3 regions of the Cobetia sp. Ld8 genome follow, and region 2 is predicted to be linked to each of the others. Evidence: predicted binding sites of a transcription regulator. Region 2 holds the regulator's gene; each other region holds the start of a gene.

Region 1 (10,244 bases), on a different contig from region 2:
TCGGAAGTCGACGTAAAGGAGGATCTCCACGCGGGTCGCCTGATCGAACTGCTGCCGGAACATGCCGCGCCGCCCTCGCCGCTGCAGCTGCTGTTTCCGCCGGCGCGCGCCCAGCCGCGTCGCGTGCAGGCGTTTGCCCAGCATCTGGTCGAGACCTTCAGCGAACCGGCCTGATCGGGACCCAGGCGCACAGCTGTCTCGTCATTTGCTGGCTGGTCGTCTGTCGATCTGGCGAGACATTTGCCGCAACCAGAACGCCAACACCTCTGTGCGCATTGCGCGCGACAGAGGTGTTGGCGTCTTGCTTTGCGCGTGTTGCGGACATGCCTCAGGGTCTGGGTCTGGGTCTGGGCCTGGATCTGGATCCGGGGATGGGCCAGGTTACAACACGGCCTGGCGCACCTTGGCCGAGACCCACTCGGAGGCGATCACGGTAAACAGGATCACCACGAAGATCATGCTGACCTGGTTCCACGCCAGCACATTGAGCGAGGACTGCAGATTGAGCCCCAGTCCACCGGCCCCGACCAGTCCCAGAATCGTCGACTCGCGGATATTGATGTCCCAGCGGAACACGCTGATGCCCCAGAAGGCCGGCAGAATCTGCGGCACCACGGCGTAGTTCATCACCTGCAGCCCCGAGGCACCGGTGGCACGCACGGCATCGACCTGACGCTCATCGATCTCCTCGATGGCTTCGTAGAGCAGCTTGGCGACGAAGCCGATAGAGCGCAGCCCGATGGCGATCACCCCCGCCAGCAGCCCCGGGCCGATGATGGCGACCAGCAGCAGCGCCCAGATCAGCGAGTTGATCGAACGCGAGGCCACGATGATCAAAAGCGCCAGCGGACGGATGAAGCGCACGCTCGGCGTGGTGTTGCTGGCGGCGAGGAAGGCGACCGGCACGGCCATGATCACGCCGAGCACGGTACCCAGCGTCGCCATGTTGAGGGTGTCCCACAGCGGCTGCCACAAGCGCCCCAGGTAGCTCCACTCAGGCGGGAACATGCGTCCGCCGATATCGGCCGCCTGGGCGGGCGCATCCTCCACGAAGGCCCAGATGGTGTCTTCATTCATCACCTGCCAGCAGTAGACGCTGAACGCCACCAGCCAGAACAGGCCAACCCACTTCACCAGGCGCTGACGCGACGAAGAACGCTGCCAGACAGGGGCGTGAGACGAGGAACTGTCTGTCATGACTGTCATTGCACCCACCGACGGATATAGGAAGAGGAATATTCCACCACCAGCACGATGGCGATGATCATGATCAGGATGGCGCCGGCGGAATCGTATTCGTAGCGATCGATCGCCGTATTGAGTGTCGCGCCGATCCCGCCCGCGCCGACGATGCCGATCACCGAGGACTCACGGAAATTGATATCGAGGCGGTAGAGCGACAAGCCGATCAGGCGCGGCATGACCTGAGGCTGCACGGCATAGTTGACCACCTGCCACCATCCGGCGCCGGTGGCACGAATCGCCTCGATCTGGACGGCCTCACAGGCTTCGATCTCCTCGGCCAGCAGCTTGGCGACGAAGCCGATGCTGGCGAACGTCAGCGTCAGAAAGCCCGCGAAGGGCCCGAAGCCGAACATGGCCACCAGCAGGATGGCGATGATGATTTCCTGGAAGGAGCGCGACAGCGTGATGATGGAGCGGCACAGGAAATAGATCGGCGCCGGGGCCAGATTGCGTGCTGCGCCGATCCCGATGGGAATCGAGATCAGAATGCCCGCCAGCGTCGAGGTCCAGGTCATGGTCAGGCTCTCTATCAGCCCTTGCTGGATATCACGCCAGCGCGACGTGAAATCCGGGACCAGAAAGCCCTGCAGGAAGCGCCAGCCGCGGATCATGCCTTCCTGGACCCGTGCCCAGTCGACCTCGATGGTCGAGGTTGCCACCACCAGATAGGCGATGGCACACAGCATGAACAGCCAGGCATGCCAGCGACGCTTGAACATCACCGGCGGACGCTGCCAGCGGGTCGGCATGGTGGAGGAAGAGGGAGCTGGCGTTGTCATGTCGCCGCCACCATCTGCTCGCGCGGTGCCTGCGGGCGCACCGCCGGTTCGTCTGCCGCCTCCTCGGCGCCCTCTTCCGGATTGAGCTGCGTCCAGTCCTCGGCACCATAGATGGTGGTCAGCACCTCGTCGGTCAGTGCGTCCGGCGGGCCATCGAAGACCACTTCCCCGGCACGCAGCCCGATCAGGCGGTCCGCGAAGTTGCGGGCCAGCATCACATCGTGGATGTTGATGATCGCCGGCAGGCCACGCTCGCGGCACATGCCCTGGATCAGACGCATGATCTGGCGCGAGGTCTTGGGGTCCAGTGAGGCGGTCGGCTCATCGACCAGCAACAGCTCCGGATTCTGCTCCAGTGCCCGCGCGATGCCGACTCGCTGACGCTGCCCGCCCGACAGCTCATCGGCGCGCTTGTCGTGACGCCCCGCAAGCCCCACCCGCTCCAGCAATGCAAACGCCTGCTGCACGTCTGCCGCCGGATAACGACGCAACAGCGAGCGCCAGTACGAGACATAGCCCAGTCGGCCTGACAGCACGTTCTCCATCACCGTCAGACGCTCGACCAGTGCATATTCCTGGAAGATCATCCCGATACGCCGACGGACGCGGCGCAGGTCGCTCCCCTTGAGGCCCGTCAGGGACTCGCCGGCCAGACTGATCTCGCCGGAGGTCGGCTCGACCAGCCGGTTGATGCAGCGGATCAAGGTCGACTTGCCCGCCCCTGACGGGCCGATCAACCCGACCACCTGCCCTGCCGGTACCTCAAGACTGACGGCATTGAGCGCCAGATCACCCGTCTTGTAGGTCTTGGTGACTTTCTCTAGTTTCAGCACGTTTGACTCCCGACCCTGCCGATCAACGGCAGTGGTATTGAACGTTGTTCGCCGCGTCGATCTTGCGGATGACTTCCCACTCCTTCTTGAAGGAAATCGGAATGAACCGGGTTTCCCCCACCGGCGTGAATTCTTCTGCCAGTGACGAGCCTTCCCACGGGAAGGTTCTGAAGGCGTCCTTGATCTTCTCCTGCAGCTCCGGCGTCAGGTTGTGCGCCATGCCGTAGCTGGTGGTCGGGAAGGTCTGGGAGGTATACAGCGTCTTGAGTTGCTCGGGCTTGATCACACCGCGCTGCTCCATGCGACGGGCGACCTTGTTGGCGATCGCGGCGGCCGGGTAATCCTTGTTCGCGACACCGAGTACCGAGTTGTCATGCTTGCCGGAAAACACGGGGGTGAAATCGGTACCGGCGACCATGCCGTAGTCGGACTTCAGAATCGCCGACGGTGCCTTGTAGCCGGAATTGGAGGTCTCGGAGGTGAAGGCCATCTCGCGGCCCTTGATGTCCTCGACCTTGTCGATCCCGGAGCCCGGATAGGTGATGATTTCCATCTCGTAACCGAAGGAGCCATCGTCCGCGGCCATCATGGTGAAGGGACGAAAACCGGCACAGGCCACCGCCAGCGGGGTGGAACCGGTATTGAAGCCGGCAATCTGCAGACGGCCGGCACGCATGGCCTCGATCTGGGCGGCGTTGGACTGCACCGGGAAGAATTGCACCTTCTTGCCGGTCTTCTCGGCCAGATACTCCAGAAAATCAGACCAGGCATCGGCGTAGACTGCCGGGTCTTCCACTGGGGTGTAGGCAAATACCAGGGTGGCGGGGTCCTTCAGTTCGGCGGGGTCCGTGGGGATATCCGCCACCATGTCGCCATCGGCATCGCTGTAGCGTTCGCCCAGACTGAACTGCGCTTGCGCCAGCGTCGGCACCAACAGCAATGAACCCAACCACCATCCAAGACGCTTCATTCCCTTCTCCCGTGTGTTCTCTGGTCTGCCCCCCGCCTCGCGCGCGGGACAGATATCATCAGCTGGCGACGCCACCCGACAACATTCACTGATCCATATAAGCCAATATTCCAGACTGGCGGCACTGGCGTTCAGGGTGCTGGCCCTTCACGACCTCCCGGCCAGCCACATATGGCATCAATTCGGGAGGTCGCGTTACGCCCGTCATGTCACTGCCTGATCCCTCTTGCGGGGTTCAGCGGCAGTTGTATTGAACGTTGTTGGCGTCATCGATCTTGCGGATGACTTCCCACTCCTTCTGGAAGGAGATCGGCACGAATTTCGCTTCACCGGACTCGGAGAACTCCGCTGCCAGTGAGGAGCCTTCCCAGGGGAAGCTCATGAAGGCGTCCTTGATCCTGGCCTGCAGCTCCGGCGTCAGGTTATAGGCGACGCCGTAGCTGGTGGTCGGGAAGGTCTGCGAGGTATAGAGCGTCTTGATCTGGTCCGCCTCGATCACGCCGCGATCTTCCATGCGCCCCATCACCGAATTGGCAACGGCAGCAGCGACGTAATCGTGGTTGGCGACGCCGAGGATGGAATTGTCATGCTTGCCGGAGAACACCGGCGTGAAATCAGTGCCGGCGACCATGTCGTAATCGGCCTTGAGGATGGCAGACGGTGCCTTGAAGCCGGAGTTGGAGGTCTCGGAGGTGAAGGCCATTTCCTTGCCCTTGATGTCCTCGACCTTGTCGATGCCGGAACCCGGGTAGGTGATGATTTCCATCTCGTAGCCGTAGCTGCCATCCGCCGCCGCCATCATGGTGAACGGGCGATAGCCGGCACAGGCCACGGCCAGCGGGTTGGAACCGGTATTGAAGCCGGCAATATGCAGACGCCCCGCACGCATGGCTTCGATCTGGGCGGCGTTGGACTGCACCGGGAAGAACTGCACCTTCTTGCCGGTCTTCTCGGCCAGGTAATCCAGAAAGTCAGACCAGGCATCGGCATAGACCGCCGGGTCTTCCACCGGCGTATAGGCAAATACCAGCGTGCTCGGGTCCTTGAGCTGTGAGGCATCCGTCGGAATATCCGCCACCAGATCCCCATCGGCGTCGTTGTAACGGCTATCCAGACTGAACGCCGCCTGCGCCATCGAAGGAACCAGCATCATCGCGCCTACCACCAAGCCAAGCGTCTTCATATTCCCTGCCCCTTGAGTTTTTTTCGTTCGAACCGAGATCCAGCTGCGGATGTAAAGTAGGCGCTTCGTATGAAGATTGGATGACGCTTGCATTGCGAACGTGATGCGCTCGCATGACAGTCCAAAGACAACGCCCTGGAGCGAGCGTGACAAGGCGACTTTCACGATTATCTGAAAATATGAATTTCCATATGTATTTTCCGATAACGGCTCGCGCCGAGGCCGACAGGCCCCGTGATGCCCCGCTATCGTGGCCTTCTCCCCCGCTGATTGACGTTCATTTGAAGATGGCGAGCTGAGCACTTCGCTACGCGATGAAGCTGTCTTGCCTGACAGACACCCAGCACGTCTTGAAGGTCGCGCTTTCGAGAACGCTGATATCCACTCGCTCTTTACACCCTGCCATCGTGAGCCAGAGGGCATGGCGCTGATCCGAGAGCTTGAAGCAAAGGGCTTGGAGACGAGGGCCTGACGCAAAGGGCTTGGCCACAGCGTCTGGAGACAGGATCTGAACAAAAGAGGCCGAAACGCAAAAGCCCCCAGCAACCAAAGGCTGCGGGGGGCTTTCATCATCCGGGACATTCAGCTGCCATCAGGCAGCGATGTCATGCCTCAGTGGCGCTCGTTCTTGAGCACGTCGGCGTAGTTCTTCTTCTGGTAACGAGACTGAGTATCGCTCGCCTTGTTGCTGGCACTGGACTTGGCTGACTTGGCCGCCTGGCTGGCGTGTGATGTCCTGGCCGACGCCTTGCTGCTTGCCGTGGCCTTGTGGGACTGGGCGGCAGACTTGGCAGATGACTTGGCGCTGTTCTTGGACTGGCTGTACTGGGACTTGGCGCTGTTCTTGGACTGGGAGTACTGAGTCTTGGCGCTGTCCTTGTGAGCCTCAAGCGTCGGATTGCCGGCCAGTGCCACGGAGGAACCGGCCATGCTGGCCACCATCAGTGCTGCGATCGTCAACTTGCGCATCGTGTCTACCTCGTCATCTTGCATGAATAGCGAGTCCTGGAGGGCGTCCCTCGAGGTTTGTCATGAGCAGACACTAACGTGTTGATATTCAAGCTCGCAATTGTCGATCCCTGACATGACGATTTCTTTCACCTTATCCAAAAGTTGTAGCCATCCCGAGACGAGCGTGTCTCATCTGACACCTGTCCCACCCTCGTCCGCCGCATGGCCTTGCCCTGCGCCGCACTCTCCCAAAGCGGAAAAATTCATCAGTGAATGATTGTCTTAATTTCATGAGCGCTAACGCCGGCCGGCGCGTCGATCAGGCTTGACCCAGCGCCAGAAAAACATTGTTATTTACTTGAGAAGAAAATTAAGTCACTGACAGGAAATAACCGAGCCGCAGCCACGTCAGTGAATGACATTCTTCACATCACAACAACAATGCCTCTCTGCCGACATCGGAGCCCAGAATGCCTCACGCGACCTGCACCTCAGACGATCACTTCATTCTCACCATCAGCTGCCCGGCGACGTCCGGCATCGTGGCGGCCATCACCACCTTCCTGACCACCCATGAGTGCTACATCAGTGAGCTGGCGCAATACGATGATGAGGACAAGGGGCAGTTCTTCTTCCGCGCCCGCTTCCGCTTCAATGAAGGCGTCGAAGGCGATATCGCCCAGATGCGTCAGGCCTTCGAGGACGTGGCGGCTCCCTTCGAGATGCAATGGCAGATCCACGGTGGCCAGGACAAGATGCCGGTGCTGATCATGGTCTCCAAGTTCGACCACTGCCTGGACGACCTGCTCTATCACTACCGCAAGGGTGAGCTGGACATGCGGATCACCGCGGTGGTCTCCAATCACCTCGACCTGCGCCCGATGGTCGAGCGCGAAGGCATCCGCTTCGTCTACCTGCCGATCACCAAGGACACCAAGGCGCGCCAGGAAGCGGCCCTGATGGACATCGTCGACGAGACCGGCACTCAGCTGGTGGTGCTGGCGCGCTACATGCAGATTCTCTCCGATGAGCTGTGCCAGAAGCTGGCCGGGCGCGCCATCAACATCCACCACTCCTTCCTGCCTGGCTTCAAGGGTGCCAAGCCCTATCACCAGGCCCATGCCCGCGGGGTCAAGCTGATCGGGGCCACCGCTCACTATGTCACCGCGGATCTCGACGAAGGGCCGATCATCGATCAGGCCGTACAGCGGGTCGAACACAACTTCGCCCCGGAAGATCTGGTCGCAGCGGGCCGCAATACCGAGACCCAGGCACTGACCAATGCCGTGCGCTATCACATCGAACACCGCGTCTTCCTCGCCAATGATCGCACCGTGATCTTCAAGTAAGACTTCAAACAAGTCCTCAAGCAAGGCGTCGCACAAGCCTGCAAGACAGACCACGTGTGAATCATCGGCCGTCACCCAAGGGAGGAAGCGCAGTCATGAATACCCAAGCGACACCCACCGCGAGCGCGGACGAGACACTCGCACAGCCCACCGCCGCCGTGATCGATGGCAAGGCCGCCTCGGCGCGACTGCTCAAGGAAGTCACGGCAGAGGTCGCAAGCCTCGCGCAACAGGGCGTGATACCGGGGCTTGCCGTCGTGCTGGTCGGCGAAGACCCGGCAAGCCAGGTGTATGTGCGCAACAAGCTCAAGCGCACCGTCGAGTGTGGCATGCAGTCCTTCGAGCACGTGCTGCCCAGCGAGACCCGCGAAGCCGAGTTGCTGGCGCTGGTCGCCAGACTCAATGCAGACCCCGAGGTGCATGGCATCCTCGTCCAGCTGCCGCTGCCGGCGCATATCCAGGAAGACGCGGTGCTGGAGGCCATCGACCCCGCCAAGGACGTCGACGGCTTCCATCGCATGAACGTCGGGGCGCTGGTGCAGGGCGCCGATGCCCTGGCGCCCTGCACGCCCACCGGCTGCATGCGCCTGTTGCGCGATACCTTTGCCGAACGCGGCGGTGACCTTTCCGGGCTGCATGCGGTGATCATCGGCCGCTCCAACATCGTCGGCAAGCCGATGGCCAGTCTGCTGCTGGCCGCCAACTGCAGCGTCACCCAGCTGCACTCGCGCAGCCAGAATCCCGCCGAACTCTGTCGCCAGGCCGATATCGTGGTCGCCGCGGTCGGGCGCCCGAACATGATCAGCGCCGACTGGATCAAGCCCGGCGCCGTGGTCATCGATGTGGGCATCAATCGCATCGCGCAGTCCGCCGAGCAAAGCCCCACCGGCAAGGCACGCACCCGCCTGGTCGGGGACGTGGACTTCGCTGCGGTCAGCAAGATCGCCGGCGCCATCACGCCTGTCCCGGGGGGCGTCGGCCCGATGACCATCGCCTGCCTGCTCGCCAACACTCTGACTGCCGCGCGTCGCCAGTCGGCCTGAACCACTAGAGGTACGTTTGCGCGTACCGGGAGTCACCGATGCCCTTTTCCCTGCTCAAGTACGGCCTGTCCTCCGAGTATCCGGCCGAAGTCGACCTCCCCCCGCCCACGGAGCTGAAGTCCCGCTACGACGTGGTCATCATCGGCGGCGGCGGGCACGGCCTGGCCACCGCCTACTATCTGGCCAAGTATCACGGCATCACCAATATCGCCGTGCTGGAAAAGGCCTACCTGGGCAGTGGCAACACCGCGCGCAACACCGCGGTGATTCGCTCCAACTACCTGACGCCGGAAGGCGTGCGCTTCTACAGCGAATCGGTGCGCATGTTCCAGGGACTGTCCAACGAGTTCGACTACAACATCATGTATTCGGAACGCGGCCAGCTGACCCTCGCGCACACCGATTCCACCGTGCGCGCCTTCCGCCAGCGTGCCGAGGTCAACACCCACTTCGGCGGGCGCACCGAGATGCTGGATCGCCAGCAGATCCGAGAGCTGGTACCGACCCTGAATCTGGACCCCGGCCACCTGCCGGTCATGGCGGGCCTGTGGCACATCGATGGCGCCACCGCGCGGCATGATGCGGTCGCCTGGGGTTACGCCAAGGAAGCCGCCAAGCGTGGCGTCGAGATCCACCAGCTCACCGTGGTGCAGGACCTGGTGGTCGAAGGCGGCAAGATCCGCGCCGTGAAGACCAATCGCGGCACCGTGCAGTGCGGCTGCGTGGTGCAGGCGGTGGCCGGGCATAGCTCGGTACTCGCCAGCAAGGCCGGCTTCACCATGCCCATCATCAGCTACCCGCTGCAGGCGATGGTCACCCAGCCGTTCAAGCCGTTCCTCGATCCGCTCGTCAGCTCCTCGGCCCTGCACTGCTACGTGCAGCAGACCAGCCGTGGCGAGGTGGTGTTCGGCGGTGGCTCCGACCCCTATCCGCTCTACAACACCCGCTCGACGCTGGACCTCAAGGAAAGCCTGATCGCCGCGGCGCTGGAGATGTTCCCCTTCCTGTCCCAGGCCCGCCTGATGCGCCAATGGGCGGGCACGACCGACATGACGCCGGACTACAGCCCGATCATGGGCGAGAGTCCCGTCGAGAATTACTACCTGGATGCCGGCTGGGGCACCTGGGGCTTCAAGGCGACGCCGATCTGCGGCAAGACCATGGCCGAGCTGGTCGCCTCCGGCGGCAAGACCCCGGATTTGATTGCCCCCTTTGCGCTGGAACGCTTCGCGCGCTTCCGTCAGGTCAACGAGATGGGCGCGACTGCCGCCAGCCACTGATGGCTCGCGATGGATCGCAACGGCTCGCAGCGGCTCGAACTACAAGGCTCGATGACTGCCCCGGTATGCGCACCCCACGGTGGATGTACAAGAACAACGGTCAAGGATTTCCGCGATGAAGATCATGCCCTGCCCACTCAATGGGCCCCGAAATATCAGCGAATTCGTGTATGGCGGCGAGCTTGCCGACATGCCAGACCCCGATACCTGCAGTGATCGCGAGTGGGCCGACTACGTCTTCTTCAGCGACAACACCGCCGGTGTCGTCACCGAATGGTGGATGCACGCGGCCTCCAGCTACTGGTTCCTCGCCGAGCGTCACACCGTGACCGACGAGATCCTGCGCACCTTCGACCCCTCCGAGCGCTTCACCCAGCGCGTGGAGTTCCCACTGCACACCAAGGATAGCTCGGGAGAACGCGCATGAACGCCAGAGTCCCCATGACCCGAGGCGCACGTCTGCCGGCCCCGATGGGCCGACTGATCGACCGTGACACGCCCGTGACCTTCAGCTTCGACGGCAAGAGCTATCAGGGCTTTGCCGGCGACACCATCGCCAGTGCCCTGGCCGCCAATGGCCGCTGGCTGCTGTCGCGCTCCTTCAAGTATCA
Region 2 (10,244 bases):
CGTCGCGCACTGGAGGATGTCAGCCTGCAGATCACACGCAAGCGCGTGACGGCCTTCATCGGCCCTTCCGGCTGCGGCAAGTCGAGCCTGTTGCGTACCTTCAATCGCATGACCGATCTCGACGAACAGTCACGTCTTTCCGGCAAGGTACTGCTCGAGGGCGAGGACATTCATGCGCGCGGCGTGGACGTGCCGATGCTGCGCCGCCGGATCGGCATGGTCTTCCAGACGCCCAATCCCTTTCCGATGTCGGTCTACGAGAACGTGGCCTTCGGGCTGCGGCTGGTCGGCGAGAATGACAAGCGCCACCTCGATGACAAGGTCGAATCCTGCCTGCGCTCCGCGGCGCTGTGGGAAGAAGTGAAGGACCGCCTGCACGACAGCGCGCTGGGGCTCTCGGGTGGCCAGCAACAGCGGCTGGTGATTGCGCGGACGCTGGCGGTCGAGCCGGAGGTGCTGCTGCTGGATGAACCGGCCTCGGCGCTGGACCCCATCTCGACGCTCAAGATCGAGGAGCTGATCCGTTCGCTGCGCTCGCGCCTGACGCTGATCATCGTCACGCACAACATGCAGCAGGCCGCGCGGGTGTCAGACGATACCGCCTTCCTGCATGAGGGCCGCTTGGTGGAATTCGCCCCGACGGATCAGCTGTTCACCAACCCGCGGCGCCGCCAGACGGAAGACTACATCACGGGGCGTTTCGGTTAGCGCGCTCATGCGCGAACGTGTAGCCAGGTAGCCTTTTCGCCCTGATATTGCTGACGATGGCGGCCAGATAGCGCCTTTGCGCCATGGGTGAAACATAACTGCAATCAAGTGTCGGCATGCTGAGGGGGAGCCCGCTGTGTCAGTCAGTAGTGGGCCATACTTGTCACGTCATTCATGTCACGCCCCCTGACTCGGTGGGCGACTTTCCGGGAGAGGGAAATGGATATCACCAGCGATTCGCACGGCAAGCATATCTCAGAGCAGTTCAATCATGAGCTGGATGCACTGAAGACACACCTGCTGGCCATGGGCGGACTGGTAGAGAAACAACTGCAGGATGCCGTCACGGCATTGCTGGAAGGCGACAGTGAAACCGCCACGCGGGTGCGCGACAACGACAAGGCTGTCAACGACATGCAGCTCAAGATCGATGACGAGTGCACCCGGGTGCTGGCCCGCCGTCAGCCGGCGGCCTCCGACCTGCGCCTGGTGCTGGCCGTCATCCGCGCCACCTCCGATCTCGAGCGTATCGGTGATGAATCGAGCAAGATCGCACGCAACGCCATCTCGCTGGTCGAGAACGGCCAGAGCCCGCGTGGCATGGTCGAGGTGCGTCATCTCAGCCAGCACGTGCGCAGCATGGTGCGTGACTCCCTGACGGCCTTCGCGCGCTTCGATACCGACCTTGCCCTCAAGGTGCTGCGTGAAGACGCCTCGGTGGATCTGGAATATCAGAGCGCGATGCGCTCGCTGATGACTTTCATGATGGAAGACGCGCGCCAGATCACCCCGGTGCTCAACGTGATGTGGATTCTGCGTGCGCTGGAGCGCATCGGTGACCACGCCGACAACCTGGCCGAGTACGTCATCTTCCTGGTCAAGGGCGTGGATGTGCGTCACACCGATACCCATGACCTGAAGCCGCAGGACCTGGACAAGAAGTGAGCTGACGCGCTTCCCTGCCCCTGTGTAGCGTCTTTCGCCCCGCACCTGCCCACCGGCAGGTCGCGGGGCGATTGCGTCGTGGGAGCGCGAGCGGTGTCAGGCGGCCGACAGCTGCGCCGCGCAGGCGGGAGTGCTAGGGTGTGGCTCCGGTCAGCCCGCTGGCTGGCCGGTTCTTTTGAGATGACGAGGACGTCGCATGATTGATGCCGTATCGGCGCTGGTCCGCGGGACCCGCATGGTCTATACCCCCGGGCTGCGCCGCTTCGTATTCGTACCGCTGGCGATCAACCTGGTGCTCTACAGCATCACGCTGTGGGTATTGTTCAACCAGTTCGGTGGCTGGATCGATTACTGGATGCTCAAGGTGCCGGCCTGGCTGGAGTGGCTCAGCTGGTTGATCTGGCCGGTGCTGGTAGTGAGTCTGTTGCTGGTGGTGTTCTTCACCTTCAGCCTGGTGACCAACCTGATCGCCGCGCCCTTCTACGGCATTCTGGCCGAGAAGGTCGAGCATCGTCTGGATGGCACCCTGATCGATGATGACCGTGGCCTGATGAAGATCGGCGTCGACTCGCTGGGGCGTGAAATGGCCAAGCTGGGCTACTTCATCCCGCGCATGATCGCGCTGTTCATCATCGGCTTCATCCCGGGCCTGAACCTGCTCTCGCCGCTGTTGTGGGGACTGTTCTCGGCCTGGAGCATGTCGATCCAGTATCTCGACTACCCGATGGACAACCATCAGGTCAGCTTCGGTGACATGAAGCAGCGCCTCAAGGCGCGCTGGTGGCCCTCACTGACCTTCGGCGCCGCGGTGTTCGTCATGACGCTGGTGCCGCTGGCCAATCTGCTGTTCATCCCGGGCGCCGTCGCCGGGGCGGTATTGATGTGGCAGAGCCACTACCGTCAGTTGCCGGCACCGCGTCGTTGAGACAGCCTGTCGCTGAACTGACTCGTCGCTAAGTTGGCACGTCTCTAAGTTGGCACGTCGCTGAAATAGCCGCAGCGTCGTCTGATTGACCAAACGAAACGCCCCGCAGTCGCCTCCTTACGAGGTGGCTGCGGGGCGTTCTGCGTTGGGCTGGCGTCCGGGGCAGATCATCACTGAATCAGCCCATCACTGGGCTAGCGCACTGCTGGCCTGGGGAGCGCTCGCCTGACAGGCGCGCTCGTCGGGGAAGTGACAGCGGAAGCGCGCACCCTCGCCGGGGTGGCTGTCGATCTCCAGATGGCCCTGATGACGAATCAGCACATGCTTGACGATGGCGAGCCCGAGGCCGGTGCCTCCCGTGGCGGTGCTGCGGTCCTTGTCGATGCGGTAGAAGCGCTCGGTCAGGCGCGGCAGGTGCACCGGGTCGATGCCGTCCCCGTCATCTTCCACCTCGACCAGCAGGCCCTGGTCATCCGCCTTCCAGCGCAGGGTGATATGACAGTCTTCGGGGGTGTAGCGCACCGCATTGAAGACCAGATTCGAGATCGCGCTGCGCAGCTCCTGCTCCTCACCGCGCAGTGACAGGCTGGCATCGGCCTCGATGGAGAAGGTGTGGCGCCCCTGGGACAGGCCTTCGGCGTCGTCGCGGATATGGCCGAGCAGGGCACTCATGTCGATGCAGCGACCATTGTCGGACAGCTCGTCGGTTTCCAGGCGTGACAGGGTCAGCAGGTCCTCGACCAGGTGCTGCATGCGGTCGGTCTGGCTCTGCATCTGGCCCAGTCCACGCTGCCAGCGCGGTGGCAGGTCATCGGCGTAATCGGAGTAGGTCTCGAGATAGCCGGCCAGTACCGTCAGCGGCGTGCGCAGCTCATGGGAGACATTGGCCACGAAGTCGCGGCGCATCTCTTCAAGACGATAGAGGCGGGTGACGTCACGCAGCATGACCAGGCGCTCGTTGTCACCGAACAGGGTGATGGAGATCTGCAGCGTCAGGTTGTCAGATAGCGGCGACTGGAGCGTCAGCGGCTCGCGGTAGGCCAGCCGATTGAAGTAGTCGATGAAGACGGGGTCACGCAGATAGTTGGTGATGTGCTGACCGCGGTCGTGGCTGGCCTTGAGACCGACCAGCTGCTCGGCAGCGCTGTTCCACCATTCCATGTCACCGTGGTTGTCCAGCATCACCAGGCCGTCGCGCATGGCCTCGGAGGATTCCTGGATACGGTTGAGGATGCTGCGCAGTCGCTCCTGAGCCTGACGCTGGCCCTTCTGGTAGCGGTAGAGACGATCGAGCAGGTCTCCCCAGACGCCATCGCCGGGCGGCGGCTCTTCATGGGGATTGGTGATCAGCCAGGTGTAGAGGCTCTTCAAGTGCTTGAGATGGACGAACAGATACAGCGAAAGACCCAGCGCCAGGCCCCAGCCCAGATGGCCCAGCAGGCCACCGATCAGGCCGAAGCCACCGGCAAGGTAGCCGAGGCGCCATAGCTCGTTGGTCCAATAGCGCATGAATCCCTCAGGCCTGAGCGCTAAAGCGGTAACCGGTGCCGCGGACGGTCTGGATCAGATGCTGATGGCCTGTGCCCAGCGCCTTGCGCAGGCGACGGATGTGCACGTCCACGGTGCGCTCCTCGACATAGACGTTGCCGCCCCATACCTGATCGAGCAGCTGGCTGCGCGTGTAGGCACGCTCCTGATGCGTCATGAAGAACTGCAGCAGGCGATATTCGGTCGGGCCGACATCCAGCGAGTTGCCGTGGGCGGTGACGCGGTGGCTGGCCGGGTCGAGCATCAGGCCTTCGACTTCCACCGCCTCCTCGACCCCCTTGGGAGTGGTGCGACGCAGCACGGCCTTGAGACGGGCGACCAGCTCGCGCGGCGAGAAGGGCTTGGTGATGTAGTCGTCGGCACCGGCTTCCAGGCCTTGAATCTTGTTGTCTTCCTCGCCCTTGGCAGTCAACAGGATGATCGGCAGCTCCGAGGTGGTCTCGTCACGCTTGAGACGCCGCGCGAGCTCCAGGCCACTGGTGCCCGGCATCATCCAGTCCAGCAACAGCAGATCGGGCTTTTCATCGACGACGATGGCGTGGGCGTCCTGGGCATTGTCTGCCTCCAGCACGCGGTAATCCGCCATTTCGAGGGCAACGGCGATCATCTCGCGAATCGAGGATTCATCGTCGACAATCAGTACGGTCTTGGAGCTCATCGCTAGATCCCATGCAGCAGTCGGCGCACGCGCCAGAATGACAAGTCGATGACGATTACAACCCGCTTATATGACAGCGAGATGACAACTGCCAGCATGGCAGCTTGCACGCAAGCCTGCCAGCCGCCTTGGAGGCGCGGCAGGCAGGCATGAACCGTGGGCTGGGAAGCAATAGAGGGCAGGGGTTGCTTTGAATTAAATAATACTAATGTTTATGCAGGCGTCAGCTCATCGGCCAGGTCGCCAGGGCGATACCGGCGAAGATCAGCAGACCCGTCCAATGATTGTTGAGGAAGGCCTGGAAGCAGGGCGCACGCTCACGCTCCCGGATCAGACGTTGCTGCCAGACGAAGGTGACGGCGGCGGCAGCCAGCCCCAGCCAGTAGAAGATGCCCAGCGCCAGGTGCAGGCCGATGCCGATCAACACCGCCAGCATGCCCAGCTGCAACAGGCCGATCATCAGCTTGTCGGCACGCCCGAACAGCACGGCGGTGGACTTGATGCCCACCTTGAGGTCGTCGTTGCGATCGACCATCGCGTAGGCGGTGTCGTAAGCCACCGTCCACATCAAGTTGGCCGCGAACAGCCACCAGCCGTAGGTCGGCACCTCCTCCAGCGTCGCGGCGAAGGCCATCGGAATCGCCCAGCCGAAGGCGGCGCCCAGCACCACCTGGGGCAGATGATGGAAGCGCTTCATGAACGGGTAGCTGGCCGCCAGCAGCACGGCGATGATCGACAGCAGCACCGTGGTCAGATTGGTGAAGCACACCAGCACGAAGGCGGCCGCGACCAGCCCCCCGAACAGCGTCAGCGCCTCGTGCTCCGAGATGCGACCCGAGGTCAGCGGTCGGTCACGCGTGCGCTCGACATGCTTGTCCCAATGGCGGTCGGCGTAGTCGTTGATCACGCAGCCGGCGGCGCGCATCAGATAGACCCCGGCGATGAAGATCAGCAGGGTCGTGCGCTCGGGAATGCCATCTGCCGCCAGCCACAGTGCCCACAGGGTCGGCCACATCAGCAGCCAGGTGCCGATGGGGCGGTCCAGCCGTGTCAGGGCGAGGTAGTCGGCCAGTCTGGAAGGACGCGAAGCGGCGGAAGTGGATGACGCGGTCATCGGGGCTCCTGGGCGGGTGGTAGTGGGCAAGGGAAGAGAGAAACGTGGCCAGGCTCAGGCCAGCTGCAGCGCGTGCTGGAAGGCCGGCGTGAAGCCCTCCTGCACCAGCACCTTGAAGCGACCATGCGAGAACATCGAGCGGCGCATCCACCGACTGGTGGTGCGGGCCAGCGGCCTGGGACTCGAAAGCACCAGCGGGGCACGGCTGACATCGATGGCGCTGCGGGTCAGGTCGGGCTGGCGAAACAGCCAATGGCCCAGCGAGCGCTCACCCAGCGTCGAGAGGCGATGACCGTGGGCCAGGTCCAGCGCCGCCAGCGAGCGTGCGATCACCCATGGCGTATCGCCATGACAGAGCGCCACTTCGCGTCGCCAGACATGCCGGCGTGGGCCGATGCCCAGCAGGCGTGCCTCATCCAGCCGCGCGGGGCCGGTGTCCTGCAGCAGCAGGCGCACGCGCAGGCCCTGGATTGGCTGGCCATCGCGTTCATCCTGCTGCTGCATGGCGCTGGCAAGACGCTGGGTCAGCGAGTCCGACGAGGAGAGCCACGCCCACCAGCCGGCCGGCATGACACCCTGCAGCGCGGCAGCCGGCTGCCAATGACGGCGCACCGCCGCCGAAGCAGTGGCCATGACGCGCGTGGGCAAAGGCCAGCGAGGCGCAGGCTGGCATAGAGTCTCGGTTGACGAATGAGGCGCCTCACAGGTGGAGGTCTGTGGCGTGAGCGCTGCGCGATGAGGCTCGCCTGCTGGGCATCGGACCACGGTGAATTCCCTGTCAGGATGACGAAATGGCGAGTCTAGCATGGCCGGGCGGCAAGGCCTCCCGCTCAGGCATGCCTGCACTGCTGGCGGGCTGGTATGCTGGGCGCATTCATCGGCGTTCATGACGGACGCTGCTGGCGCTCTTTCATCAGCGCTCCCCTCGGATCGATCTCAGGAGATGGTGCCATGCGCGACCCTCGCACCCTTGTCATCATTGGTACCGGCATGGCGGGCATTGGTCTGGCGCGCGCGCTGCGTGCGCGTGACAAGGACAGCCGGCTGATCCTCATCAGCCAGGACAGCGGCCACGATTACGCCAAGCCGATGCTGTCCACCGCCTTCGCCAAGAAGATGTCGGCCACCGACCTGTCGCGTCAGGCGCCGGTGGCGCTGGTGGACGAGCTGAATGCCGAGCTGCGTACCCATCAACGCGTCACTGCCATCGACGGTGATGCCCGCCAGCTATGGCTGGGCGAGGAGTGTCTGGCCTATGACGAGCTGGTACTGGCACTCGGCGCGGCGCCGCGTCGTCCCTTCCCCGTCGCCGCGGAAGTGGCCTCACGCGTGCAGAGCATCAATGACCTCGACGACTATGCGGCCTTCTGCGCGACGCTGGCGAAGGCCCGCGAGCGCGGGGAAGACGGGCACGTGGTGATTGTCGGTGCCGGACTGGTCGGCTGTGAATACGCCAATGATCTGACGGCCGCCGGCCACCGCGTCACGCTGGTCGCGCCTGAGGAAACTCCGCTGGATGGGTTGCTGCCGCAAGCGCTGGGGCAGCGTCTGGGCGCGGCGCTGGATGGGCTCGGCGTGACGCGTCGCCAGGGCGAGATGGTCGAGACCATCGCCGCCAGCTCAGGCGAGGAGGCCGAACGCCAGGCCGCGCCGGTCGAGGTGCGCCTGCAGAGCGGTCGTCGCCTGACGGGCTCCGTGGTTCTGCTGGCCACCGGGCTGGCGCCGCGCATTCGTCTGGCGCAGGCCGCAGGCCTGAGCGCCGGCGGTGACGGCATCCGTGTCGACCGCCACCTGGCCACCTCCCAGCCGCATATCTGGGCGCTGGGCGATTGCGCCAGTGTCGAGGGCGTCAATGCCATGTATGTCCAGCCGCTGCAGATGGCTGCGCGCACCCTGGCGGCCAACCTGTGTGGTGAGCCGAGCGTGCTCGACTGGAAGGCGTGGCCGGTGCTGGTCAAGACACCGGTCTTGCCGGTGGTGGCCTATCCGCCGCGTTCGGCCGTGGCGCGCTGGGAAATCACCGGTGAAGGCGATGACCTCGAAGCACGTGCACTGGATATGAACGAACGCTTGATTGGATATGCGTTGACAGGCGCCTCCGTTCGCAGGAAAGTCGAGCTAGCGCGGCAGGCGCCGCCGTTGCTAGGCTAGGCGATGCCATGATCGATGGTCGTAAATCCCTTGCTGCCAGCGCGGTCAGGCACGATAGTGAATGCTCCGTCAGACATGCTGCTCAGCGAGCGTCGTCTGACAGATTGCTACCATCGACAGGTTTGATACGGCAAAGCTTGCCGGGAGCGGATTGCGTCGCCGCCATACGCCACCGCTAGCAAGTGCAAGAACAACAATGGAAACGGCGGCTTGGCCGCCCGTGCAGAATGCCAAACCAGGAGGGCTTTTCATGCGCAAGCCAGAACTCGCTGCGGCTATCGCCGAGCGTGCGGATCTATCCAAGGACAAGGCCAGTCAGGTACTGAACGTGATTCTCGACGAGATCACTCATACCGTGGCCAAAGGCAATGACGTCTCACTGATCGGTTTCGGGTCATTCACCGTGCGCCAGCGTGCGGCGCGTACCGGCAAGAACCCTCAGACAGGCAAGCCGCTGACCATCCCGGCCAGCAAGACCGTTGCCTTCAAACCCGGCAAGTCGTTGAAGGATGCAGTGACCAAGTAACCTCGGCTCGTGCTTCAGCGCAGACCCGGGGTGGCTGTCGCCATGGCTTTCAATCGTCGTCATCAAAAGCCCTGTCGGCTGTCATGCTGATGCCACCGGTTCCGCCCTGCGGGGCCGGTGGCATTTTCATATGGCCTGCGTGAACGACGCTTCGCGATTCAAGGAATGACACCATGAAGCTCAAGATATTGCTGTGGGTGCTGGGTCTGCTGCTCAAGCGGGCCTTCAAGCGCGACCCCGAATTTCGTGCCGAGCTGGAAAAGCGTCCGCTGGACTGGGGCGTCGCGACCGAAGACATGAGCATCGCGCGTCACTACCGCATGTCCCACGCGGGCGTCACCACGGGCAGTGGCCTGCCGGTGGATACCGAGCTTGAGCTGCGCTTCGCCGATAGCGACAGTGCGGTGGCCTTTCTGCTCAAGCCCTCGCCGCGTGCCTTCCTGCAAGGCCTGATGGATCAGCGCGTGCGGCTGGTCGGCGATTCGGCCCAGCTCAACCGCTTGCAGTCATTGCTCAAGCGCATTCGCTGAATGACCCGGTGCCGTGCCTGCATGAACGAAAGACGCCCCGCTGAGAGAATCAGCGGGGCGTTCTGTTTTGTCACTAGCTGTTGTCACGAGCAGTTGTCGCGAGCCTTTCTTGCGAGCCTTTACTTGCGAGGGGCTGTTCGAGAAGACCCTCTCAACGCCCTCGAGGCGTCACAGCAACTGCTTGAGGCCCGGAATGCCTTCGAGCACCTGATCGACCACGCCATCGCCGGCTTCTTCGCGCGCATAGCTCAGCGTCTCATCGGCCACGCCGCGCGCCTGGTCCATGTTCAGGTCCAGCCCCATCAGCTTCTGGCCCAGTTCCAGCGCACCGCCACCGCTGCCGCCGGTGAAGGCGCTGACGGCGCCCATCAGGCCGCCCATGAGGCCACCGCCACCGGACTCGGCGGCTTCCTCGCCTGCGCTGCCGATCAGGCCTTCCGCCCCCGGAATGGCGCCCAGCAGTGAGGCGGCCGGGCCATCCGGCCCCTGCTCACGCACGAACTTGAGAACCATGCCGACCGCCTGCTCGGCGATTTCCGGTGACAGCCCGAGGGAGCCAGTGACGCGTTCGATAAGAGGATGCATCGGTATTCTCCATGAAAGCCAATGAGGTCAGGAGTCTTCAGAGTGGCACGTCGCGGCGATTCGACATTCGACGCGCCCGCCAACGCTTGCATGCACCATGGCTCTCGGACACGGCAGAACGGGGTGTTATGCTAGCGATATAAATCTAAAGTCTAATGCGCTGCCCGGCGCCCTGGTCACGGAACACTTCATGACACGCTCTCTCCTGGACTCCCTCATGCACTCCCTGCGTCGTCTGTGGACGCTGGATGCCTTCAGCTATTCGCTACGCATGTTGATCGCGCTGGGTGGCGTGATGGCGGTGGGGTTCTGGCTCGACGAGATGGCGGTGGTGATTCCGCTGTTTCTGGGCGTGATCGCCTCGGGGCTGGCGGAAACCGATGATCACTGGCGCGGCCGACTGCGTGCGCTGGGCATGACGCTGGCCTGCTTCAGCATCGCCGCCGTCTCGGTGGAGCTGTTGTTCGGCATGCCGCTGCCCTTCGTGATCGGGCTGGCGCTGGCCACCTTCGCGATGCCGATGCTGGGCGCCATCGATGCCCGCTACGGCGCCA
Region 3 (10,244 bases), on a different contig from region 2:
CTGGTGGATCGGCACCTCCATCACCTGCTGGCCGGTCTCGACATGCAGGGCGCTGGCCGGAATCTCGTAGATGTCCGGGTCGTGCTCGCAGACGCTGCTGGAGAAGGGCACCTGATCGGGGCCGCGGGTGCTGACCCCGGGCGATGGCGGTAGAACGGGTGTGGTCACTGACATGGCGGCTCGCAGATTGTCTGATTTCAGTGATCTGATGTCATGATGGCTCAATTCTGCAGTGGGCGAGGGGATTAAGCTAGCCTCACTCTGTGTGCGGACTCATCTCTTGGGTGTCGTCCCGCCATTACCCCGTTTCACGATCGCTGCGAGCGCCTCATGACTGAACTCTGCCACTCGTCTCCTGTCCGGCGACTGAGCCATCCGGCCGTATTGATCGCCGGTATCCTGTTGATCGCCATGAACCTGCGTGCGCCCTTCACCAGTATCGCGCCACTGCTGGAGCGCCTGCAGGCGGCGCTGGGCTTCAATGCCACGGCGGCTGGCCTGTTGATGATTCTGCCGCTGCTGGCCTTCGTCGTCGTCTCGCCCTGGGTGCCGCGCCTCGCCAGAGGTCTCGGGCTTGAACGCAGTCTCTTCCTCGCCTTGGTGACGATCGCCGCGGGCATCGTGCTGCGGGTGCAGGGCAGCATGCTGGCCCTCTATCTGGGTATCGGCCTGATCGGGGCGGGCATTGCCGTGGGCAATGTGCTGCTGCCCAGTCTGGTCAAACGCAGCTTTGCGCAGCATGTCGCGCTGCTGACCTCCTGCTATGTGCTGACCATGGGCATCATGGCCGCCATCGCCTCGGCGCTGATGGTGCCTTTGGCACAGGGCAGCAGCGCTGGCTGGCAGTACGCGATGCTCATAGTGGTCGTTTTGCCATTGGTGACGATGGGGGTGTGGTGGCCGCAGTTGTCACGTCGCTCCCTGCCGGCGGCGGCGAAGGAAGCCGAGAAGGGTGCCGCGCGGCCGGTGCGTCAGGCAGCCGTGTGGCATTCGCCACTGGCCTGGCAGGTGACGCTCTTCATGGGCATCAATTCGCTGCTGTTCTATACCGTCAACAGCTGGCTGCCGAGCATGCTGGCGGACAATGGCTTCTCAGCCGAGAAGGCGGGCTCGTTGCATGGTCTACTCCAGCTGGCTTCGGCCTTGCCGGGATTGATTCTGGTGCCCCTGATGCCGCGCCTGAAGGATCAACGCCTGATCGCCTTCGCGACGCCCTGCATGTCGCTGGCGGGATTCATCGGGCTATGGCTGATGCCAAAGTGGGCACTGGTGTGGGTGCTGTTGCTGGGCGCGGGCTCCGGGGCCAGCTTCATTCTCGCCTTGTCATTCATGGGGCTGCGGGCGCGTGATGCCATGCAGTCGGCTTCACTGTCGAGCATGGCGCAGACGCTGGGCTATCTGCTCGCGGCCATGGGGCCGCCGCTGATCGGCGCGCTCTACGATATGCAGGGCAATTGGCAGCTGGCACTGATGGTCTGCGCCGTCCTCAGTGTGCTGATGGCAGGTGTCGGCTGGCTGGCGGGCAGAGACCGCCAGTTGCCTGAGGCGTCGGCATCTGAATAATGGAGCGCTGCCCCCAAGGGGCACTGGCACATCCCCCCATGACAAGGAAGTGAGAGATGGCGAATGCTTCATCGGCTAGCGAAGATCAACGGGCGTCTGACTCGCCAGCTGTTGCGCAGCACCCCGGACGTCGGCGCAAGCCGCCTTTGCGGGCAGCCATCCTTGGCCTGGCCAGTCTCGGAGGTATCTTCATGATCGTTCAGCCAGCCAATGCCGCGACGCTGTCACTGCGCGTGATCGAGACCACCGACATCCACGCCAACGTGATGGATTACGACTATTACAAGGACCGGCCCAGCGTGCGCATCGGCCTGGTACGCGCGGCAGGTCTGATCAAGCAGGCGCGTGCCGAGGTAGCCAACAGCGTGCTGCTGGACAATGGCGACCTCATCCAGGGCAGCCCGATGGGCGATTACATGGCGGCAGAAGGTCTCGAGGAGGGTGATGTCTTCCCGGCCTACAAGGTCATGAATCAGCTGGATTACGATGTCGGCAATATCGGCAATCATGAATTCAATTACGGGCTCGAGTATCTCGAACGGGCGCTGTCCGGCGCGCAGTTCCCCTATGTGAACGCCAACCTGCTGGACGCCACGACAGGCGAGCCGTACTTCACGCCCTACCAGATCACCGCCCATGCCTTCACCGACAGTGAGGGCAACGCTCAGACATTGAAGATCGGCTATATCGGCTTCGCACCGCCGCAGGTGATGACCTGGGACCGCAAGCACCTCCAGGGCCGCCTGACGGCCGAGGGCATCACCGAGAGCGCCAGGCGCTGGGTGCCCGAGATGCGCCGGGCGGGCGCGGATGTGGTGATCGCCATCCCGCACTCCGGCATCTCGACCGACCCCTACCGGGTGATGGCCGAGAATTCGGTGTATTACCTCTCGCAGGTCGAGGGCATCGATGGCATCGCCTTCGGGCATGCCCATGCCGTCTTCCCCAGCGAGGAATTCGCCGAGGTACCGGGGGCCGATATCGCCAGGGGCACCCTCAATGGCGTGCCGGCGATGATGCCGGGGCACTGGGGCAGCCATGTGGGCGTGATGGATCTCGAACTGAGCAATGCCTCGGGCCAGTGGCGGGTAGTGAGCGGCCAGACAGAAGCCCGCCCGATTCAGGTAGGGGGCGAGGCGCAAGTGGCGGAAGATGCCGAACTGGCGGCGCTGGTCGATCATGAGCACGACGCCACGCGCGAGTACGTCAATCGCAGCATCGGACGCGCCAGTGCGGCGATGAAGAGCTATCTGGCGCTGGTGCAGGACGACCCGACGATCCAGATCGTCAATCGCGCCCAGGCCGATTACGTCAAACGCTTCGTCGAAGGCGACCCGGACCTGGAAGGCTTGCCGATTCTCTCGGCAGCCGCGCCGTTCAAGGTCGGCGGCCGTCACAATGATCCGACCCAGTTCACCGAGATGGAGGCGGGCGAGCTGAGCTTCCGCAATGCCGCCGATCTCTATCTCTATCCGAATACGCTGGTGGCGCTCAAGGTCACCGGCAGGGAAGTGCGGGAATGGCTCGAGTGCAGCGCCGGCCAGTTCCATCGCATTGATCCGGATCTCGCCACGCCCCAGCCCTTGATCAACTGGGAAGGTTTCCGCAGCTACAACTTCGACGTGATCGATGGCGTCGAGTACCGGGTGGATGTCACGCAGCCGGCGCGTTACGACGGCAATTGCGCGCTGATCGACGCCGATGCCCACCGTATCCAGGGACTCGCCTACCAGGGCGAGCCGGTCAAGGACGACGAGGTCTTCCTGCTCGCGACCAACAACTATCGCGCCTACGGCGAGGACTTCCCCGGCACCGGAGAGTCGCATATCGCTTTCGCGTCACCGGATGAAAATCGCAGCATTCTGGCCCAGTACATCTCGCGCCAGACGCAGCAGCAGGGCGCGGTGGACCCCGCGGCGGATCACAACTGGCGGCTGGCCGCGATCGACACCGATACCCCGCTGGACATTCGCTTCACCACCGCCCCCGGCGAGGATGCGCAGCAGTTCATTGATGCCCAGGCGGTCTACCCGATGACGTTGGTGGATCAGGACGAGATGGGCTTTGCCCGTTATCGCGTCGGGCTGGACCGGATGGAATAGCCAAGGCAGCACATTGTCGAGCACGTCGTTCCTGGCCTGGATTCAGGTGGGAAAAAACGCCAGTCAGCAATTGCTGACTGGCGTTTTTTTGTCACTTGGCGCTACCCGCTATCTGTTTCATTATTCGCTTTTGCCTCAGGTTCTTTTGCGCAGTCCCATTGCGGGTCAGCGCCAAGGTGCGTGCAAGGCGATGCTCAGCAGCACGCGTTTGCCGCGCTCGATGCGGCTGACGCTGTGTTCGTGAAGGTCGGGGCGAAACAGCACCACGCGGTCCGCGAGGCGAAAGAGGCTGCCATCGGTCTCGAAGACACCGCCCCGGCGGGGCTTCTTGAGCACGATATTGAGCTTGTAGTAGCTGCCGCTGCCCATCGGGTCGTTGTGGCGCATCACGCTGTGGCCTTCGGGGTAGGTCACCAGGTTGATGGTCAGGCGACGAAGATCGAGCAGACTGCGGTTGATGACACGGGCCATGGGCGTTTCCCTTGAATTTGATGGGGCCATTAAAGCGTATTTTGAGCAATCAATCAAAATCGTGCTTGAGTGATCGCTCAGGAATCCGTAAGGTGGTCCCAAGTTCACGGCATCACCGCGATATAGCACTGTTTCGCCAGGCCGTGATTGAGTATTCATCAAGCGAAGAGGTCAGCAATGAGCCACGACAACGTGACAATGGAAGCCCTGGAAACCCGTTATGCGATGATCGAAGGTCACCGCATTGCCTACAAGGAAATGGGTGAAGGTCAGCCGCTGTTGTTGATTCACGGTATTCCGACCAACAAGCTGATGTGGCGTGATGTGATGCCGGAATTGGCCAGGCATTATCGTGTCATCGCCCCGGACATGCTCAACTATGGCGAGTCGGACATGCCGGTGGATGCTGACGTTTCCATCAATGCCCAGACACGCATCTTCATCAAGCTGATGGATTCACTGGGTGTGGCGAGTGCGGATGTCGTCTCGCATGATATCGGCGGAGGTATCGGTCAGCTGATGGCCGTCAATCATCCCGAGCGTGTTCGCCGTCAAGTACTGATCGACAGCGTATGCTTCGATTCCTGGCCGATTCCGGAGTTCAAGCAGCTGCTGGAGCCGGGCGTCGAGGAAGCGACCAGCGTCGAGGAATTCATCAGCACCATGCGCGGCTTCATGCCCAGTGGTGTGCATGATCCGGCCGTCGCGACCGAAGAGATGGTCGAGCGCTATGTGTCCCAGTGGAACAGCGAGCAAGGCAAGGCGGCTTTCTTCCGCAACATGCGTCGTCTCAACAAGGAATACACCCAGGCCATCGCCGGTGAGCTCAAGAATATCGAGATCAAGACTCTGGTGCTGTGGGGCGACAAGGACAACTTCCAGAAGCCGGATTACGCCCCGATGCTGGCAGATGCCATTCCGGGTGCCGAGCTGATCTGGGTGAAGGATGCCGGTCACTGGGTGACGGATGAAAAGCCGCAGGATACCGTGCGCTATATCCTGGACTTCCTCGCCCGCTGAGGAGGAGCCCATCAGCCATAAGCGCAGTAAAATCTCACCCCTGATGGTGAATGAGTCCTGAACGATAATGCCCGGTCCTATGACCGGGCATTGTCGTATCTGGCGGAAATCGCGCACGGGAAATCGCCTAATGATGCGCGATGTTCCGCGCGGCCGGAGGGGACTGTCGCTTGCGCTTGGCGGTGATCGTCAAGGCCTCTTCCTCGGTAAGGTCATCGATGATCGTGTCGAGAGAGGCATTGCCTACCGGGGGCAGGGGCGCGTGATCACTCCGCGGGGCAAGCGTCGGCGCTGTCTGGAAGGCGAGGGGTCTTTCCAGTGCCATGATGCTGCCACTGCGCGTCGGGGTGCACTGCTCATTGACCAGGGTGAAGCCGTGGCGCTGGTAGAGCGCCAATGCCGGGCTGTCGGAGAAGACTCTCAGGCGCAGCGCGCGCGGGCAGGGCTGAGCGCCCGGGGAGAGCTCGGAGGCGCGGTCTTTCATCAGCGACTGGCCGTACTCCTGTTGCGTTGCCAGCTGGATCAACCAGTTCAGGCAGGCGGAGCCGACGCCACGGCCTTGCCAATGTGGCACCAGTTGCAGGTCGCGCAGATACAGGATGTCCGGCAGGGCCTTGAGGCTGATGAAGCCGACCCATTCGCCATTGATACGTATCGCGTAGTTCTCGTTGTCCTGCCAGCGCTCGCTGAACAACTCCTCGTTCCAGCTCATGCCATGCCGTTTGTAGGTCGCGAGCATGTTGCCGCAGCACAGTCGCCGAGCCGCGGCGCTCAGATAGCTGCTGCAAGCCGAATCGCTGATAGGGGTAATGCTGAGATCATCCATGATCCTGTCGCTTATTGTTGAGGGTAGGGGCACAGATGCGCGGACTGATGACCATTCGTCCAGAATAGCGGACCAGTCGGTTAGCGCATACTAATGTAGTTTGCCATCTATCATCGGATGTTGGGTTGCCGCTGACAAGTGAATGCCTGTCCAGTGCTTGTCCTGCACCTTTCAAGCGCCCCTCAAGTGCCCCTCAAGTGCCCCTCAAGTGCCCGTCCAGCTTTGCCCAGTCGTAGAAGGTGAGTCGAGAGTTGCCAAAACGTAATAGTTACACTATAACATTGCGTTTTTGTTCGGCGGCGGCGGTTGCGCGTCGGCATCCATGCTCTTGCTCGGGACTCGCGATATCGATGGTCAAATTGCTCTCAAGGCTTCGGTGGCAATACCGAACCTTCCTTCACGATCGCAGGCAGCTGGCCGTCGCCAGCGTCGCGCTGAGCCTGGCCGTGGTGCAGCCCAGCCATGCGCAAGATGCCTCAGCGGCGCAAGCGTCGGCGGCTGACACACGACGTCTGGAGATTGTCGCGCCCTTCGACATTAAGGGGGCGGACCCGCTGCTCAGCGGCATTCTTTTCCAGCGCATGCAGATCGTCGAGACACTGGTCGAGGTGGATGCCACGGGAGAGCTGCAGCCGGGATTGGCGACCGATTGGGAGGTCTCGGATGACGGCCTGGAGTGGCGCTTCACGCTCCGCTCCGGCGTACAGTTCCATGATGGCAGCCAGCTGGATGCCGAGGTGGCGCGTCAGGTGCTCGAGATCGCAAGTGCCAAGCCGGGTCTGTTGAAGTCGGTGCCGGTCGAGCGGATCGTCGCCGAAGATGCCCAGACGCTGGTGATTGCCCTCAGCGAGCCCTTCGCCGCATTGCCCGCCTATCTGGCCGATTATCGCCAGCAGATACTCGCGCCGGCAGCCTTCGATGAGACGGGCACCGCCCAGCAGGTCATCGGCACCGGCCCCTATCGCATGCTGCGCATGACGCCGCCCTTGAGCCTGGAAGTCACCGCCTTCGAGGACTACTGGGGCCCGCAGCCCGAGGTGCGCCAGGCGCGCTATCAGGCGGTGAGCCGCGCCGAGGGCAGGGCATTGATCGCCGAGAGCGGAGATGCCGACTTCACCTATGGGCTGGACCCCGCCAGTCGCCAGCGTCTCTCCCAGTCGCCGCGTGTGACTCTGGCAGCGGCCGCGACGCCGCGCACGATGCTGTTGAAGGTCAACGCCAATCATCCGGCCTTTCAGGACCCCGCTGTACGGCGTGCATTGAGTCTGGCGATCGATCGCACCGCCATCGCTCAGGTCGTGCTGCGCTATCCGCGTGGCGCCAGCCAGCTGTTCCCGCCGATGGTGGAAGGCTGGCATGACCCCGCACTGCCCGAGCTGCATCAGGACGTCGCCGAGGCGCGTGCACTGCTGGACGCCGCAGGTTGGACCGTCGGCGAGGAGGGTATCCGCCACAAGGATGGCCAGCGCCTCGCGATCAGCCTGATCACCTTCTCGGACCGTCCGGAGCTGCCGCTGGTCGCCACGGTGCTGGAGCGCCAGTTCCACGCCATCGGCATCCAGACGCGTCTGGATATCACCAACTTCTCGGCGATTCCGGCCGGCCATCATGACGGCAGCCTCGACATGGCGCTGTTCGCGCGCAATCTGGCCATGGTGCCGGACCCCATCGGCAACGTGCTGAGCGATTACGCGGGAACCCCCGAGGCCCCTGGTGGCGACTGGGGCGCGATGGGCTGGTTCGATGCGGACTTCACCGCCGAGCTTGAGCGCATGGCACGCGAGGGCTATGGGCCCACGCCGGCAGGGCAGGACCCGCGCGCCCAGGCCAGCGGCGTGATCCAGCGGGCGCTGCCCGTGATCCCCATCGCCTGGTACTACCAGAACCTGGCGATCTCCAATCGACTGCAAAGCGCTCAGGTAGATCCCTGGGAGCGTAGTTTCGGCCTTTCAGAATTGCGGTGGGCACAATGAATCTCCCTTCACGTCTGTTGCAGCTATTGATGGTGGTGCTGATGGTCGGCGGCGCCAGCTATCTGATGATGCAGAGTCTGCCCGGCGATGCCGCCTGGCGTATCGCGGCCGGCCGCTATGGCTATGATGCGCTGGATGCGGCCGCTGCGGCCTCGGTACGCGCCGAACTGGGCCTCGAGGCACAGGGCGGCTTGCACTTCCTTTACTGGCTGGGCGATATCCTGCGCCTGGAGTTTGGCACCTCGCTGATTTCCGGTGAATCGGTGTGGGTGGAGATTCGTCATCAGCTGGGCAACTCCCTGTCGCTCGCCGGCGCGGCGCTGGGCATCTCGCTGCTGATCGGCCCGCCGCTGGGGCTGCTGGCCGGTCTGCGTGCCGGTGGCTGGCTGGACCGTAGCCTGCTGGCCGTCTGCAGTCTGCTGCGTGCCACGCCGCAGTTCCTGCTGGCGCTGGTGCTGATCCTGCTGATCTCGGTGGAGATGGGCCTGCTGCCGGCCGCCGGTCACGGTGAGCCGCAGCACTTCATTCTGCCGGCGATGACGCTGGCGCTCGGGCTGGCAGCGGTATCGGCACGCCTGGCACGTGATGCCATGGCCGCCGTCACCCAGACGGCCTTTCATGATTTCGCGCGCTGGAAGGGCCTCAGCAACGCCCAGACCTTCTGGCGTCACGGCCTGCGCCATGTGGCCTTGCCGCTGGTGACCTATCTGGGACTGCAGTTCGTGACCCTGGTGGAGGGTGTGGTGGTGATCGAGAGCATCTTCGGCTGGCCGGGCATCGGCCATGCGCTGGTGCACGCCATCTTCTCGCGCGATGTGCCGATGGTGCAGGGCACCGCCCTGGTGCTGGGCGTCGGCTTTGTCTTGATCAATCTGCTGGTCGATCTGCTGGGTCGCCAACTGGACCCACGGGGTGTGAAATGAATCAGGTGGTGGAAGGGCTTGCGCCGCAGCGCGTGGAAGCCGTGCGTCGTCCACGTCTTGACTGGCCGTTGCGCCGGGTGATCGGGGCCGCGATGGTCGCCAGTCTGGTGCTGCTGGCCTTGCTGGGCAATCTGGTGATACCGGGAGACCCGCTGGAGCAGCATCTCTATCGTGCACTGCAGGGCGCGGATGCCGTCGGTGTCTCTGACGCCGGCGAGGTGATCACCAGCGCCCCGCTGGGCTATGACCACCTTGGGCGCTCCCTTTATCACCGCCTGGTGGCGGCGCTCGGGCTGTCGCTTTCCATTGCCGCGGGGGCGGTGATTCTGGCGGCTTTTTCGGGCATTTCGCTGGGCCTGCTGGCCGCGGGACGCGGTGGTTGGGCCGAGCGCCTGTTGAGCCTGGTGGCAGACAGCCTGCTGGCATTGCCGGGGCTGCTGCTGGTGCTGATGGTCAGCGTCATCCTGCCGTCGACGCCGCTGGCATTGTGGTTGGGTCTGTCGCTGGTGCTGTGGGTGGAATTCTTCCGCCTGGCTCGCGCCACCGGTCGCAGCGTGCTGGCGAGTCCCGGTGTGGAGGCCAGCCGTCTGCTGGGCTTCGGGGCCTGGTACCGGTTTCGTCATCACCTGTGGCCGGAAATGGCACCCGTGATGATGACGGCGATGGCCTTCGGCATGGCCAACGCCCTGATGGCGATTGCCGCGCTGGGCTTCGTGCATGTCGGCATTCCGGAGCCCACGCCGGAGCTGGGCACCATGATGGTCGAGCTGTTGCCGTACTGGCGTGAAGCGCCATTCGCGCTGCTGACGCCGGTGCTGGTTACCTTCCTGCTGTTGCTGGGGCTGTTGCTGATGTCCGGCAGCAAGGCCAGAACGTCAACCGCCGCGGACACCCTCGAAGGAGCGCGCCCATGAATGTCGCGACAATGACCACGCCAGCCTCTCACACGCGGGATGGGGCAACGGCGGATGATGTGGTGCTAAGTGCCGAGGATGTGAGCGTGCGGGTCCAGGGTGCGCAGACGGCGCTGCTGGAGCCTGTCTCGCTTGCGCTCAAGGCGGGAGAGCCGCTGGTGGTGATCGGTGAGACGGGGTCCGGCAAGAGTCTGCTGGCTCAGGCACTGCTGGGCACGCTGCCCCCGGAGCTTGTGGCCTCCGGCAGCCTGTGGCTCGACGGCGAGCCATATCCTCTGCATACGCCAGAGAATCGTCGCCCGCTCTGGGGTCGCCGCCTGGCGGTATTGCCCCAGGAGCCCTGGCTGGCGCTGGACCCGTTGATGAAGGTGATTCGTCAGGTCGGTGAGGCATATCGACTGGTCGCGGGGCGTTCGGCACAGGCCTCCCACGCGGCCGCGCGCAGTGATCTG

What was found. The regulator PhoB, encoded in region 2, activates phosphate uptake and scavenging genes when phosphate is short. The targets are predictions, from matches to a motif close to TGTCATANNNNTGTCANA.
Region 1: the regulator PhoB is predicted to act here: its motif matches at 5,123-5,140, upstream of phnD (phosphate/phosphite/phosphonate ABC transporter substrate-binding protein).
Region 3: the regulator PhoB is predicted to act here: its motif matches at 1,601-1,618, upstream of ACJJV2_RS09305 (bifunctional 2',3'-cyclic-nucleotide 2'-phosphodiesterase/3'-nucleotidase).

Annotation. Positions count from the first base shown of each region.
Region 1 is NZ_JBISHF010000007.1:1,131,545-1,141,788, forward strand. Features, by position in the region: gene ACJJV2_RS09550 (LysR family transcriptional regulator) at 1-174, shown strand, start outside; gene phnE (phosphonate ABC transporter, permease protein PhnE) at 382-1,197, opposite strand; gene phnE (phosphonate ABC transporter, permease protein PhnE) at 1,203-2,024, opposite strand; gene phnC (phosphonate ABC transporter ATP-binding protein) at 2,021-2,857, opposite strand; gene phnD (phosphate/phosphite/phosphonate ABC transporter substrate-binding protein) at 2,880-3,827, opposite strand; gene phnD (phosphate/phosphite/phosphonate ABC transporter substrate-binding protein) at 4,063-5,010, opposite strand; gene ACJJV2_RS09580 (hypothetical protein) at 5,623-5,979, opposite strand; gene purU (formyltetrahydrofolate deformylase) at 6,432-7,310, shown strand; gene folD (bifunctional methylenetetrahydrofolate dehydrogenase/methenyltetrahydrofolate cyclohydrolase FolD) at 7,406-8,353, shown strand; gene ACJJV2_RS09595 (FAD-dependent oxidoreductase) at 8,392-9,633, shown strand; gene ACJJV2_RS09600 (sarcosine oxidase subunit delta) at 9,749-10,060, shown strand; gene ACJJV2_RS09605 (2Fe-2S iron-sulfur cluster-binding protein) at 10,057-10,244, shown strand, end outside.
Region 2 is NZ_JBISHF010000009.1:282,571-292,814, forward strand. Features, by position in the region: gene pstB (phosphate ABC transporter ATP-binding protein PstB) at 1-708, shown strand, start outside; gene phoU (phosphate signaling complex protein PhoU) at 928-1,653, shown strand; gene cysZ (sulfate transporter CysZ) at 1,850-2,578, shown strand; gene phoR (phosphate regulon sensor histidine kinase PhoR) at 2,765-4,087, opposite strand; gene phoB (phosphate regulon transcriptional regulator PhoB) at 4,095-4,784, opposite strand; gene ubiA (4-hydroxybenzoate octaprenyltransferase) at 5,008-5,898, opposite strand; gene ACJJV2_RS17480 (chorismate--pyruvate lyase family protein) at 5,953-6,531, opposite strand; gene ACJJV2_RS17485 (NAD(P)/FAD-dependent oxidoreductase) at 6,850-8,049, shown strand; gene ACJJV2_RS17490 (HU family DNA-binding protein) at 8,300-8,575, shown strand; gene ACJJV2_RS17495 (hypothetical protein) at 8,749-9,105, shown strand; gene ACJJV2_RS17500 (DUF2780 domain-containing protein) at 9,274-9,690, opposite strand; gene yccS (YccS family putative transporter) at 9,881-10,244, shown strand, end outside.
Region 3 is NZ_JBISHF010000007.1:1,069,919-1,080,162, reverse strand. Features, by position in the region: gene ACJJV2_RS09315 (AraC family transcriptional regulator) at 1-174, opposite strand, end outside; gene ACJJV2_RS09310 (MFS transporter) at 331-1,563, shown strand; gene ACJJV2_RS09305 (bifunctional 2',3'-cyclic-nucleotide 2'-phosphodiesterase/3'-nucleotidase) at 1,755-3,665, shown strand; gene ACJJV2_RS09300 (hypothetical protein) at 3,831-4,136, opposite strand; gene ACJJV2_RS09295 (alpha/beta fold hydrolase) at 4,314-5,156, shown strand; gene ACJJV2_RS09290 (GNAT family N-acetyltransferase) at 5,284-5,982, opposite strand; gene ACJJV2_RS09285 (ABC transporter substrate-binding protein) at 6,333-7,955, shown strand; gene ACJJV2_RS09280 (ABC transporter permease) at 7,952-8,878, shown strand; gene ACJJV2_RS09275 (ABC transporter permease) at 8,875-9,792, shown strand; gene ACJJV2_RS09270 (ATP-binding cassette domain-containing protein) at 9,789-10,244, shown strand, end outside.